Regions from separate parts of the Bacillus sp. FJAT-45066 genome, predicted to be linked through region 3. Evidence: predicted binding sites of a transcription regulator. Region 3 holds the regulator's gene; each other region holds the start of a gene.
The links. The regulator Rex, encoded in region 3, represses fermentation and respiration genes when NADH is low (regulators of the CRP and FNR family bind a similar motif). The targets are predictions, from matches to a motif close to TTGTGAAATATTTCACAA.
Positions count from the first base shown of each region.

Region 1: CDZ92_RS05625 (DoxX family membrane protein) is a predicted target of Rex. The motif match lies at 2,470-2,487, and genes of this name have one in related genera.
Region 2: CDZ92_RS18865 (YwiC-like family protein) is a predicted target of Rex. The motif match lies at 1,873-1,890, and genes of this name have one in related genera.

Region 1 covers NZ_NISQ01000001.1:1,106,054-1,110,324, forward strand. The annotation lists gene CDZ92_RS05605 (hypothetical protein) at 1-160, opposite strand, end outside; gene CDZ92_RS05610 (hypothetical protein) at 370-678, opposite strand; gene CDZ92_RS05615 (hypothetical protein) at 807-1,358, opposite strand; gene CDZ92_RS05620 (hypothetical protein) at 1,355-2,296, opposite strand; gene CDZ92_RS05625 (DoxX family membrane protein) at 2,634-3,626, shown strand; gene CDZ92_RS19860 (hypothetical protein) at 4,036-4,200, opposite strand.
Region 2 covers NZ_NISQ01000001.1:3,777,609-3,781,879, forward strand. The annotation lists gene CDZ92_RS18850 (molybdenum cofactor biosynthesis protein MoaE) at 1-344, shown strand, start outside; gene moaD (molybdopterin converting factor subunit 1) at 341-574, shown strand; gene CDZ92_RS18860 (respiratory nitrate reductase subunit gamma) at 1,174-1,632, shown strand; gene CDZ92_RS18865 (YwiC-like family protein) at 1,946-2,659, shown strand; gene CDZ92_RS18870 (Crp/Fnr family transcriptional regulator) at 2,875-3,561, opposite strand; gene CDZ92_RS18875 (molybdenum cofactor guanylyltransferase) at 3,700-4,271, shown strand, end outside.
Region 3 covers NZ_NISQ01000001.1:2,839,941-2,844,211, reverse strand. The annotation lists gene CDZ92_RS14270 (ABC-F family ATP-binding cassette domain-containing protein) at 1-1,857, opposite strand, end outside; gene CDZ92_RS14265 (redox-sensing transcriptional repressor Rex) at 2,041-2,679, shown strand; gene CDZ92_RS14260 (twin-arginine translocase TatA/TatE family subunit) at 2,721-2,894, shown strand; gene tatC (twin-arginine translocase subunit TatC) at 2,911-3,672, shown strand; gene CDZ92_RS14250 (YdiK family protein) at 3,978-4,178, opposite strand; gene CDZ92_RS14245 (CPBP family intramembrane glutamic endopeptidase) at 4,247-4,271, opposite strand, start outside.

The DNA of each region.
Region 1 (4,271 bases), 1.7 Mb from region 3:
CAAGTGCCGCATTAGAGTCTTGCGAAGGGTATGCTCGTTTATAAAGTTCAACAGGATCTAAATCATTGTTCACACACCATTGCGCAAAAACTAAAATCATCATATTTTCATCTTTTTGATAGTTTTCAATAACTTGTTGTTCTACTTGTTTTTTATCCAATTTTCAAACTCCCTTTTCATGTCGATACTATTATTATAATGGATTATAAAATTAAATAGTGTTTTAGGGAATAAAAAGTTTCCTGGGAAAGCGCAGGAAAAGACAATTTCGAACATTTTTGTGTAGTTGTGTGTAGACGGTTGTCGTTGAAAGTAGATTGGTAGGAGGATTTATTAACTAAAATAAAAGAAATGATAGTTAGGATAAACTTACTTTCTCTTCTCTCTTTTTATTCTTTCCATAATTAATAAACGAAGGTACTTACGTCGAACTAAAAATATAATAAATTGTAAGACAAAACCGATAATAAAACCGAAAACTAAATGTAAATTCCATTCTGTCTCTATAATCGAATTGCTAATGAAGGTGACATATACGAAACTAATGGAGGAAGGAAGGATTATATAGTTCACGATTTTTTCTTTCCAATGACTAAAATAAACAACATCCAAAATCGATAAACGAATAACCAACATTCCCATAAACAGACCTATAAAAACGACAAAGAAGTTAATCATGTTGTAGCCCCCTTAAACGATTTGTATAGTATATTTTATGTTCAAGGTAGGTTAATAGTTCAAAGAGAAAAGAGAAGAAAAAACTGCGTTTAATTAAATAAAAGCAGTAGAAGTGTGAAATTATTTTTTTAGTATTTAATTTTTGCAAAACGCCATAACAAAACGAGGAAATAAATTTCTAAAATCAGCGAGATTATGAAGGAGAAAACCATTACGCCAATAAAAGTGTAATAGTACATATTTATCGCAAACGTTCCGACAAATGTAAGAAGTAAAAAGATAACTAAGTATACTTTCATGAATATTTTTGTTTTGTTACTTATCTGTTCCGCTCCAATATTCTTTGCTAATACAATCATAAATTGAAAAACATAAAACATTAAAACGATATTAAGTAAGCCTATAAAAAACGTGTAAGAACCCCAAATAGTAGGAATGTTTCCAAGCTGGTTGATTGCATTTTGAGAAATAAAGAAAGAAGGCATGGACAGAATAACTAAAGCTAGTGAACATTTTATAGCCATTTTTCCTACTCGAGAGTCAGGAATCTTAATTAATAGTGAAGATAGTCCTGAAAAAATAAGAAAATAACCAACAGGATCAGGCAAAATATCTATAAAAATATGAATCTCCAAGAACACAAACAAAAATCCCCAGAATAACTTCTTGAATTGTATCATCGTGATGCACCTTCTTTATACTCTTTAATCATTTGATTAACGTAATCTTGATTCACATATGGGAAATTACCGACATGAGTCCTAAATGCAAATGGTTTTCCTTCTCCTGTTGTACCTTCCCATGTAAATGATAGCGAAGTATACATTGGTTTTTCTGGCAATAATTGTGTTAAAAGCCACATCATTTCATTTTCTTCTAAGGAGATAGGGAAAGAATGACTGTTTAATCGTTGCACATTTAATTCTTTCCATGCATCGATTGTGAAAAATCGGTCGGCTTTGTTATGCCTGTCATATAGTTCTTTTGTAATTTCTTGATCAATACTATATTGAAATTTAATTTGTTCACCAATTTGTTCCGAGAACGGAATCGTTACACTTTCAATGAATAATGTTTCGTTTGCTATATGAAAACTCTCCGTAAAATGATCAGAACCAGTCATTTGAAATGGAGAAAAAATTACTTCTTTTTCATTCAGAGAAGGTGAAGCGGTAATTAGTATTTCACCGATACTAGCTGTCACTTCCTCACCATTGGATAGAAAGAACGTAACATCTGTTATGGAAAATTCTTCATTTTTATTTAAGTTAAGTGTATCCGTCCAAATTGCTATATTGGCAGACATTAAGTAATGGTGATTAAATTGGTCTATGTACTCAACTTGTTCTGTGCCAAAATGCCAACCTGATGAAGACTGACTATAAATATTTGCATTTACACCATCAATGAAAACATTATGAATCTTATGGGGATCCTGTTTATTTGTAAGGTAGTAAATAGTAAACTCAATTATTTCGTTTTCTTCATATAGTTCTTTCACCATATAATGCTCTAAGAAAATTGGTTTATCGATTAGTTTGTCATTATAGTAGAAGTAGTTGCCTAAACTACTTATTACAATAATGAAAACACTTAACCATAAAAGGCGTTCTTTCAACTTGGTGTCCTCCTAAAAATGGAAAATTAATTTCTAACATTAATTTATTCTAGTAAATTGTGAAAATTCCCTGCATGGTAAAAGAATAATTGAGGAGAAATTTCGAAGCCTTTGACCATTTTGACGGTTTGGGTAACGGCGATGAGCTTCGAAAGGCGTATCTATTTTTTTTTATGTTACACCTTTCACTAATGTTGTATCTTTACTAGTTATCATTTAATAGTGAGAAAAAAGAGTAATAAATACACTGTCCTGGAGAAAGAATAGAATGGTAAAGGATAATAAATGCCAAATTGTAAAAACTAGTTTGAAATACCAAAAAAACTAGGAGGCAACGATGAAAAAATATATTATTCCATTCATAATTGCTCTTATGATTCCAACTGTTGCGGTTGCACATGTGAAATGGTTCACAGAAATGAACCCAGTAAAAGAGAGCATAGAAAATATTCTTTCTCCAATGTTCATGTTTTTAGCCATATTCATTGCTATATTCTTAGCGGTATTAACACAAGTAGCAGATCCACTAGTAAACAAGATACCCATAATGAAAAAATTAGACATAAGTCTTGGGGGATATCGAAAACTTTCTAGGCATATTTTAAAGTATGGTACAGCCCTTGCATTAATCGTACAAGTAATCTCTGGTTCGCTATTTGCTCCTGAGTTTCTGATCGAAAATGGATTTATAACGTTATTGTTATGGGTTACGATCTTATTTTTATTAATACCACATCATGTAGCAACGAAAGTGGGAGCATTTTTTTTACTAGGATTATTCCTGTATCAACTTTCTGTAGCCGGTTTATTTCATATGTTAGATTACGGATTTTATATTGCGATAATAGCTGTGTTGTTAGTTGGAAAAACAAAATTAGAAAATTGGGGATTTCCATTTTTATATTTAGGGACAGGTTTGTCTCTTTGTTGGGTGGCCGTGGAAAAATGGGTGTATCCTTCGATGAGTGTGGACATCATACAAAATCACCAAGTTCCCACTTTTGGATTTGCACCAGAAACGTTCGTAGTACTCGCAGCATTTATCGAGTTTGTCGTCGGTTATTTGCTTGTAGTAGGTATTTTAAATAGAGTTTTGGCGTTTGTTTTAACGTTAATTTTCATATCTACGACGATGTTGTTTGGCGTAACGGAGATAATTGGACACTTTATGATTCATATTATCCTAATAATCTTTATTATAGAAGGAGTTTCGTTCTATGATCCTCCAATTAGTATACATAAATCAAAGTTAGATCAAATGGTTTTTGTTTTTCTGAATTTCATCTTTGCATTAGCGACTATATTGCTGTTGTATTATCGATTTGCTTAAGAATTTAGTATAGAGGCTTGGACAAAAAGACTGTGGAGTTTATCTTCGCATGAAAAATTTGATGTAGATGAACTTCATAAGACAAATGAAGTTCATTTGGCATGAAAAATTTGTGGTAGATGAACATCATAAGGCTGATGAAGTTCAATTGGCATGAAAAATTTGATGTAGTTGAACTTCATAAGGCAAATGAAGTTCAATTGGCATGAAAAATTTGATGTAGTTGAACTACATAAGGCAAATGAAGTTCAATTGACATGAAAAAATTATTGTAGTTGAACTTCATAAGGCAAATGAAGTTCATTTGGCATGAAAATATTATTGTAGATGAACTTCATTAATAATGATAGGTCTACCTACCAAGCAGACTTCTTTATAATCGATTATTTTTGATTTAATAACCGCAATTTTATGCGCAGCAAACCATTTCAGTCTTCACCGTATTTTTCATTTGTTTCTCTACTTGTACTTGCTTCGTAAAAAGTGAACGAAACCAATCAGCTTTTCTAGCTTTTCTAATCTCAGCTTTTAATTCCTTTTGTTTAGCATCTGCAACCATCATAATATCTAACATTTTTCTATCCCCTTTATTAATCAATTATTCTTGATATATCTATAGTATATACCAAAATTTTCATAACGCAA
Region 2 (4,271 bases), 940 kb from region 3:
AAGGAAAACGAACGCTTTATTTAAAATACGAAGCTTATGTTCCTATGGCAGAGAAAAAGTTAGCCGAAATTGGAGATGAAATAAATGAAAAGTGGGTAGATGCAAAAGTGGCCATTGCGCACAGAATTGGTCGCCTAGACATCACGGATATTGCCGTTGTTATCGCAGTATCCACACCTCATCGTAAAGATGCCTATGAAGCAAACGAATATGCAATTGAGCGTATTAAGCAGATCGTGCCAATTTGGAAAAAAGAACATTGGGAAGATGGCGAAATGTGGATTGGTGACCAATTGGAAAAGACCGCTTATCCTAATGGAGCACCGGAGGGAATCGAGAAATGATTACTATTTTATTATTTTCCTTTTTACAAGAAGCTTATGGAAAAGAGAAGTTAGTCATAGACATGGAGGAAATGACTGTTTCTCAACTAAAAGAGTTGTTAAGTAAAGAATATGGACTACCGAACATGAACCAAGTAATGATCGCCGTAAACGAAGAGTTTGCATCAGATAATATGGTCGTTCGTGCAGGAGATATAGTCGCATGCATCCCACCTGTGAGTGGAGGGTAAGTAAGGAATAGAAGCTACTACTGTACTTTTAAGGTTCAGTAGTTTTTTTAGTTAAGATGGATTGAAACACAAAGTTGGAAGATTGAAACAGAAACGCTTTAGATTGAAACACAAAATTATTAATTGAAACACAAGCATAGTTAAATTATGTCCACAAGGAAAATTGAAACACAAATGCAGTAAATTGAAACAGAAACTAATCAGATTGAAACACAAAACAAAAGAATTGAAACACAAGTTAAAACGAAACATTCAACTTATAACAAAAACATCTTCATTATTAAAATGTTTTTTTATTTTGATAGTTGCTTTTATGTTTATTGTTTCAATTTGTTTACTTTTCAGCTGTTGAATTCCACGCATATCGGAGACTCCCACGGGAGAAGCGGGGAGCGGGAGACCCCGCAAGAGCGGAGCGATGAGGAGGCTCCCGGCCCGCCCGCGGAAAGCGAAGATATGCGTGGAATTCAACAGCGGTATTAAAAAGTATAAAAAAATTCACTTTCTCGCCATAAAGTGATTAATATCACAGTTAGCATCTGACCCATCTCTTATAATAAAAGTAACTTAAAAGAAAAAGGGTGAAACAAGTGAATATAATGGATATCATCCTGTGGGTTATTACTCCCTACACATTCGTTGCAATAGGGATTATGGCGTTTATTTGGAAACATGATTATCGACTACAAGAAGAGTCTGAAGCTCAAAACGTTAAAATAGAAAAGAAATCCATCCTACTATTAAAAATTTGCTCACTAGGTTATGTATTAACTGGTGCATCTATTGTTTTATTGTTCAAAGTTTACTCGGTTCACACGTTTTTATTCAGTTGGATCATCGGGCTTGTTACTTTAAATCCAAACATGAACCAAATTGCACAACAACCGGCCATCCTGGCAATTCACGTATTTTTTGCAATTGCAATGTTCGTTCTTTTTATGAAAAATATTAATTTTTTTTACAAAACAATCATCGCTTTCAAAACGAGAGAATACAAATGGAATGCACAATTACCGTCCATTAACCAACAAAAACTAGAAGAAAAGATGAGCAGATAATCTGGCTCATTTTTTTTGCCTTTTTAGATGATAAACTAAACACCGCTGTTGATTGGAGAGCAAATCTTCGCTTTCCGCGGGCGGGCCGGGAGCCTCCTCATCGCATTCGCGACTGCGGGGTCTCCCGCTCCCCGCTTCTCCCGCAGGAGTCTCCGACTTGCGCTCCAATCAACAGCTAGAAATGAATTTTATATTAGCGTCAATTTTATTACATCTTCCCCTTTAAACTAATTTGAAGGAATGTGACGAACATCACAAACAACCTAATCGTGAAAGTTTATAATAAAGGTAGTAAAACAAAGAGGTGATAGAGATGAAACCATTAATGCCAAAGCAGCACGGAGCATGGGCAATGTTGATTATTCCGTTTTTATTAGGGGTTATAGCTGGAAAGCCTAGTATATATCATATTCCACTTTTTCTTGGATGGTTTTTCTTATATTTAGCTACCAATCCGTTACTCATGTTAGTAAAAAAGAAGAAAGTTCAACTTTATCTAAAATGGACCATTATTTATGCTATTCCATCCATCCTATTTTTACTTATAACGCTTATCAAAAATCCAACTTTATTTTATTTTGGATTAAGCATGATTCCATTTTTCTTTATTAATGCTTATTTTGCAAAAATAAAAAATGAGAGAGCCATTTGGAACGATTTTAGTGCCATTATCGTTTTTTGTATTGGAGGGCTAGCAAGTTACTTCCTTGGTACGAACACACTTGATGAAACAGCTTGGCTGCTATTCACATTAAGCTTACTATTTTTTGTGGGAAGTACTTTTTACGTGAAAACAATGATCCGAGAGAAGAACAGCTCAACATATAAGTACTTATCATGGGGTTATCACATTGCAGTAATAATTGGACTACCAATACTCGGATACGCAGCTTTTATTTTTGCATTCTTACCAAGCTTAGTAAGAGCTATTTATTTTCACGGTAAAAATGTAAGTGTCATGAAAGTCGGCATTTATGAGATTGTTAACTCTGTCCTCTTTTTTATAGGAGTCATTATATTTATATAAAGCTATGCTAAAGGTTGAGATGATTCTAGATACCTATCTAGCAGTTGATTTCCGTGCAAGTCGGAGACTCCTGCGGGAGTAGCGGGGGCCGGGAGACCCCACAGGCGAAGCCGAGGAGGCTCCATCCACCCCGCGGAAAGCTAAGGCTTGCACGGAAATCAACAGCGGTGTTACATAGCAAAAATAAAAAGAGCAGAATTATTTCCTTTCTGCTCTTAGTCAATACTACAAAGTTCCACAGGGCAACCTTCGCAGTTGATTTCTAGTTTTAAAAAGTCTAAATCATGGATGGTAATTTTACCTTTATCGATAGATAAAATATTGTTTTTCTTTAAATCGCTTAGCATTCTGTTTACAACTTCACGAGAGGTGCCACAATAGTTAGCGAGCTCTTGGTTTGTTAATGGAGTATTTATTAGTATGCCGTTCTCTTTCAATATGCCGAAACTGTTTGTCATGCGTATCAACGTGGAGTATAGGGCGCCTTTTTTTCCGTTCAATACTAAGTCGCGAAATTTCGTTTGTGTTTTTCTAAAATGGTTGCTCATCCATTTCATATATTCTAAAGCAAGGTGGCTGCTTTCGGAAAGTTTTTGTTCTAGCGCTTCTTTTGGTACAACGACAACTTTTCCTGATTCGATTACTTTTGCAGTAAGCATGTAAACAGCTCCAGAACAAAATAGGGTCAGTTCCCCAACAATATCGTCCTTACTGCACAATCTCATTGTTAATTCTTGTCCGTCTGGGGTGATTTTACTCATTTGTATTTTGCCATCTAAAATGACATAAATTTCTTTTGCTTCTACACCTTCTTGAAATAAGTAAGTACCTTTTTTTATTTCTTGCGTTTTTTCAAAAGTGAGCAAAAAGTCTTTTAAGTCTTTAGATATTTTATCTGGCATTGGATCACCACTTTCTAAAAATTGTATTAGTTTAACGACCATAAGTTTATTTACCCTATTGTAACGTTATTATTGCTAAAAAGCTATATCGAAAATATTTGTTTTAAAACAATCGACTTACATATAAGGAGTGATCATGTGAACGAGGTTACAGGGATTTTGTTGTCTGGAGGTAAGTCTAGTAGATTTGGCAGTCCGAAAGCATTTGCCAAGTTTAACGAAAAGGAGATGTACGAGTACTCTTTAGACATTCTGGAAGAAATGACAAATGAAGTGGTTATAAGTAGCTCTCCAATATTAACTCCAACTTTTCAAGCAAAAGGGTTTAAAAACATCGTGGAAGATGTAGCGCCTTTTCTCGGCAAAGGGCCACTTGCTGGGATATACAGCTGCATGAAAAGAGCTCCTTCACAATGGTATGTTGTTCTGCCTTGTGATATGCCTCTACTTTCTAAAAAGATGATGAACATTATGCTTGATAAACGAACGAAAGACGTTGATGCTATCCTCCCAGATGCTTTCGGACGTGTGCAGCCATTAGTTGGGATTTACTACTCAAGCGTTATGGCCATTTTAGAAAAGAAGTTAAGAGAAGACAAACTAAAAATGATGGAATTCATACAAGATTTAAACGTCACTTATTTAAATGAAAACCAATTACACATACAGGATGATATCTTTCAAAATGTTAACCGGGAGACGGATCTTAT
Region 3 (4,271 bases):
TTTCAAATGGTTTTGGTATACGTCTGGGTCACAAAGTAGTGTTTCGTTTTCTTCTACCTTTTCCTCTAAGCGTTCTATCTCTGTTTCTATCTCTTCAATTCTTCGCTTTCGTTGACGTTCTATTTTCTTTTGCTCTTTTTCTTGTGCATAACTTTTCGGCTCAGTACTATCAGACTTCAATTGCTTCTGTTTCGACTGGATCGTACTATCCATCTGACTTTCTATCGCCTCTAATTCAAGCTGTTCTTCTTTTTTCTCCACATAATAATCGTAATCACCTAAGAACTCTATTGCACCTGTAGACGAAAGTTCAATAACTTTCGTAGCGATTCGATTAATAAAGTAGCGGTCATGTGACACAAACAAAATAGTACCTGGATAATCAATTAAAGCATTTTCTAAAATTTCCTTACTATCTAAATCTAAATGATTTGTCGGCTCGTCCAATATTAAAACATTGCAACGCTGTAACATCAACTTAGCTAATGCAAGCCTAGCTTTTTCTCCTCCACTCAAGCTTAAGACAGGTTTTAGCACATCTTCTCCAGAGAAAAGAAAATTACCGAGAACGGTACGGACATCTTTTTCTGCCATGTGTGGGTAGTCATCCCACAACTCATCTAACACACGTTTATTAGACTTCAAGTCTGCCTGTTGTTGGTCATAATAACCTACAGTCACATTGGCACCAAATTGTATTTTTCCAATTTGCTTATTCAATTTCTCCACTAATATCTTCAATAGTGTAGACTTACCAACACCATTTGGTCCAACAAGTGCGACACTATCGCCACGAGTTAGAGATATATCTACATTTTCAAAAACAGGCTGGCTTTCATAGGAAAAGGATAAAGAATTCGCCTTCAATACATCGTTCCCACTTTGTCTTTCTATCTCAAAAGCGAAAGACGCAGACTTTTCATCCCCATTTGGTCTATCTAACACTTGCATTTTATCTAGCTGTTTTCTTCTACTTTGCGCTCTTTTTGTCGTTGAAGCGCGTGCAAGGTTTCGCTGTACAAAATCGCGCAATTTCTCTATTTGGTCTTGCTGTTTCTCGTACATCTTCAAATCACGCTCATATTGATCAGCTTTCGCTTGCAAATAACTACTATAGTTACCTAAAAACTTCGTAGACTGGTTGCGGGCAATTTCATATACAACCGACACTACTTTGTCTAAAAAATAGCGATCATGAGACACAATTAAAAGTGCCCCAGGATAACTTTGTAAGTACGACTCTAACCATGACAACGTTTCAATATCTAAATGGTTTGTCGGTTCATCAAGTATTAATAAATCAGGCCTAGTTAATAGTAATTTACCAAGAGCTAATCGAGTTCGTTGTCCACCGCTCAAAGTTGAGATGGGTGTGTTATAATCAAAGGTAGCAAAGTTTAATCCATGAAGGACAGAACGAATATCTGCCTCATATTGAAAACCACCTTGTTGTTTATAGGTTTCTTGCAGCAGATCGTATTCTTTTAAAATACGTTCATAAACTTCTGTCTGATTAATAAAGACAGGGTCAGCCATTTTTGCTTCCAGTTCTCTCATGGTTATTTCATATTGTTTAAAATGAGAAAAAACGGACAGCATTTCGTCCCAAATGGAACGTTCTGATTGTAATCCGGTGTCTTGAGCTAAATAGCCAATCGAAACATCTTTCGGCTTAATAATTTCACCACTATCATATGATAGTTGATTTGAAATGATCTTCAATAATGTGGATTTACCAGCACCATTTCGTCCAACTAGGGCAATTCGGTCTCTCGATTGTACTTCTAATTTAATATTAGATAAAATAAGTTCAGCACCAAAATATTTATTTAACTGATTAACTTGTAAAATAATCATAAGTTTCACCTCAATATGTCTAGATTAAGTTTATCTTTCTTTCCCATCTCTTTCAACAATGGAGATAGGAAGAATTAATTAAATGTTTAAAACAAAAAGAAATCGTTTACTTATTATGTGATGCAAACAGAATAAAGAGCAGAATAATAGATATGATATAGATAGAGTAAATGGGGGAATAAGATGAATAACGAACAAATAAAAATACCACAAGCAACAGCAAAGCGCTTGCCACTATATTATCGATTCATTCAAAACTTAAGCTCCTCGGGCAAACAACGAGTATCATCTACAGAGTTAAGTGAAGCGGTAAAAGTAGACCCAGCGACAATACGCAGAGATTTTAGCTACTTTGGTGCATTAGGGAAAAAGGGATATGGGTATAATGTTCAATATTTGTTAACTTTTTTCCGTAAAACGCTAGACCAAGATGAAGTGACGTATGTTACATTAATAGGTGTTGGTAATTTAGGAACTGCTTTCCTACATTACAACTTCACGAAAAATAACAACACGAAGATTAAATTGGCCTTCGATGTCGATAAATCAAAGATAGGTACAGACATAGGTGGCGTTCCTGTTTATGATTTAGATAAACTAGAAGAAGAGTTAGATGATGATATAACTGTTGCCATTCTAACAGTACCAGCACATGTTGCACAGCCAATAGCGGATAGACTAGTATCAAAAGGTATTAAGGGTATATTAAACTTTACTCCAGCTAGAATTAGTGTGCCTGATCATGTTAGAATTCATCATATTGATTTAGCAGTTGAATTACAATCTTTGGTATATTTCTTGAAACACTATCCATCAGAATAAAAAAGTAGTAGAATAAGTATATTTCGAGGAGGTGACTATTTATGCCATTAGGTATGGGAAGTATCGTAGTTATAGGCCTTGTCGCTCTTTTAATTTTCGGTCCGAAAAAGTTACCTGAACTTGGAAAAGCTGCAGGAAACACGTTGCGTGAATTTAAAAATGCAACAAAAGGTTTAGCAGATGACGATGAAAAAAAAGAAGATCAGAAGAAGTAATGAAGGATGAACGTTTATGATAGATAGAGAAATGACGGTATATGACCATATAGGGGAATTGCGTAAAAGGTTATTCATCATTGCAAGCTTCTTTGTTGTATCAACAATTGGCGGCTTCTTCTTAGCGGAACCTATCATTGTGTATTTACAACAGTCTGATGAAGCGCAATTGTTTGCGTTGCATGCGTTTCGTCCAACAGATGCGATAAAGATCTTCATGCAATTTGCCTTTTTAATCGCGTTTATTATCACTTTCCCTGTAACGCTATATCAGCTGTGGGCTTTCATTAGTCCTGGCTTATATGAAAAAGAAAGAAGAGTTACGCTTAGCTATATACCTATTTCTTTACTTTTATTTTTAAGTGGACTAGCATTTTCGTATTATATTTTATTTCCGTTTGTTCTTAACTTTATGAACAAATTAGCGGAACGTTTAGATATTAACCAAGTGATAGGGGTTAATGAGTATTTTCAGTTTTTGTTTCAACTAACGATTCCATTCGGTATTTTGTTTCAAATGCCCGTAGTAGTTATGTTCTTAACAAGACTAGGAATTGTCACACCACAATTTTTAGTAAAAGCTAGAAAGTATTCGTACTTTATCCTATTAGTGATCGCGGCGTTTATCACGCCACCAGAATTATTATCGCACTTAATGGTAACGGTACCGTTATTTATCTTATATGAAATCAGTCTTGTTATTTCCCGTTTCGCTTATCGAAAAGCAAAAATAGCAGAAACGAAGATGGAATTAGAAAAAATGAATAATGAACAATAAAAAGACGCTGGGAGAAAACTAGCGCCCAAAAAAGAAAGAGGCCCCAAAGAACAAAAAATGTTCTTGGGGCCTCTTCCTATAAATTCACCGGGTTTTGTCCTGACCTATTTTTAGTCAAGATGAACCTCATCAACCTTATGAAGTTCAAAGTCGATAAAAATTTGAGTGAAAATGAACTTCAGCGGCGTTAAGAAGTTCAAAGTCGATAGAAATTTGAGTGAAGATGTACTTCATCGGTTAAGAAGTTCAAAGCCGATAAAAATTTGAGTGAAGATGAACTTCATCGATCTTTTGTCCCAACCCATTTATTTCTCCTTCATCTTTTTAACCTTGTCGTGCAAAATAAACGCTCGAATGGTAACGCCAAAATTGAATGTAGCGAAAAGCATTAATAAGATAGTTTGAAATTGCCAAATAGTATCTCCTACTGACATAATCGCAATGTAGAGAAATAGAAAACCCATAACCAAATATAAATAAGCTATTTTAATAGGGGTAATGCGCATACAATCGTTCCTCCAATATTACTGTTACATGAGTTAGTTTCATCTTTATGGATGACTAAGAAACAGACTCACATAAAAAACTTAATAAACCCT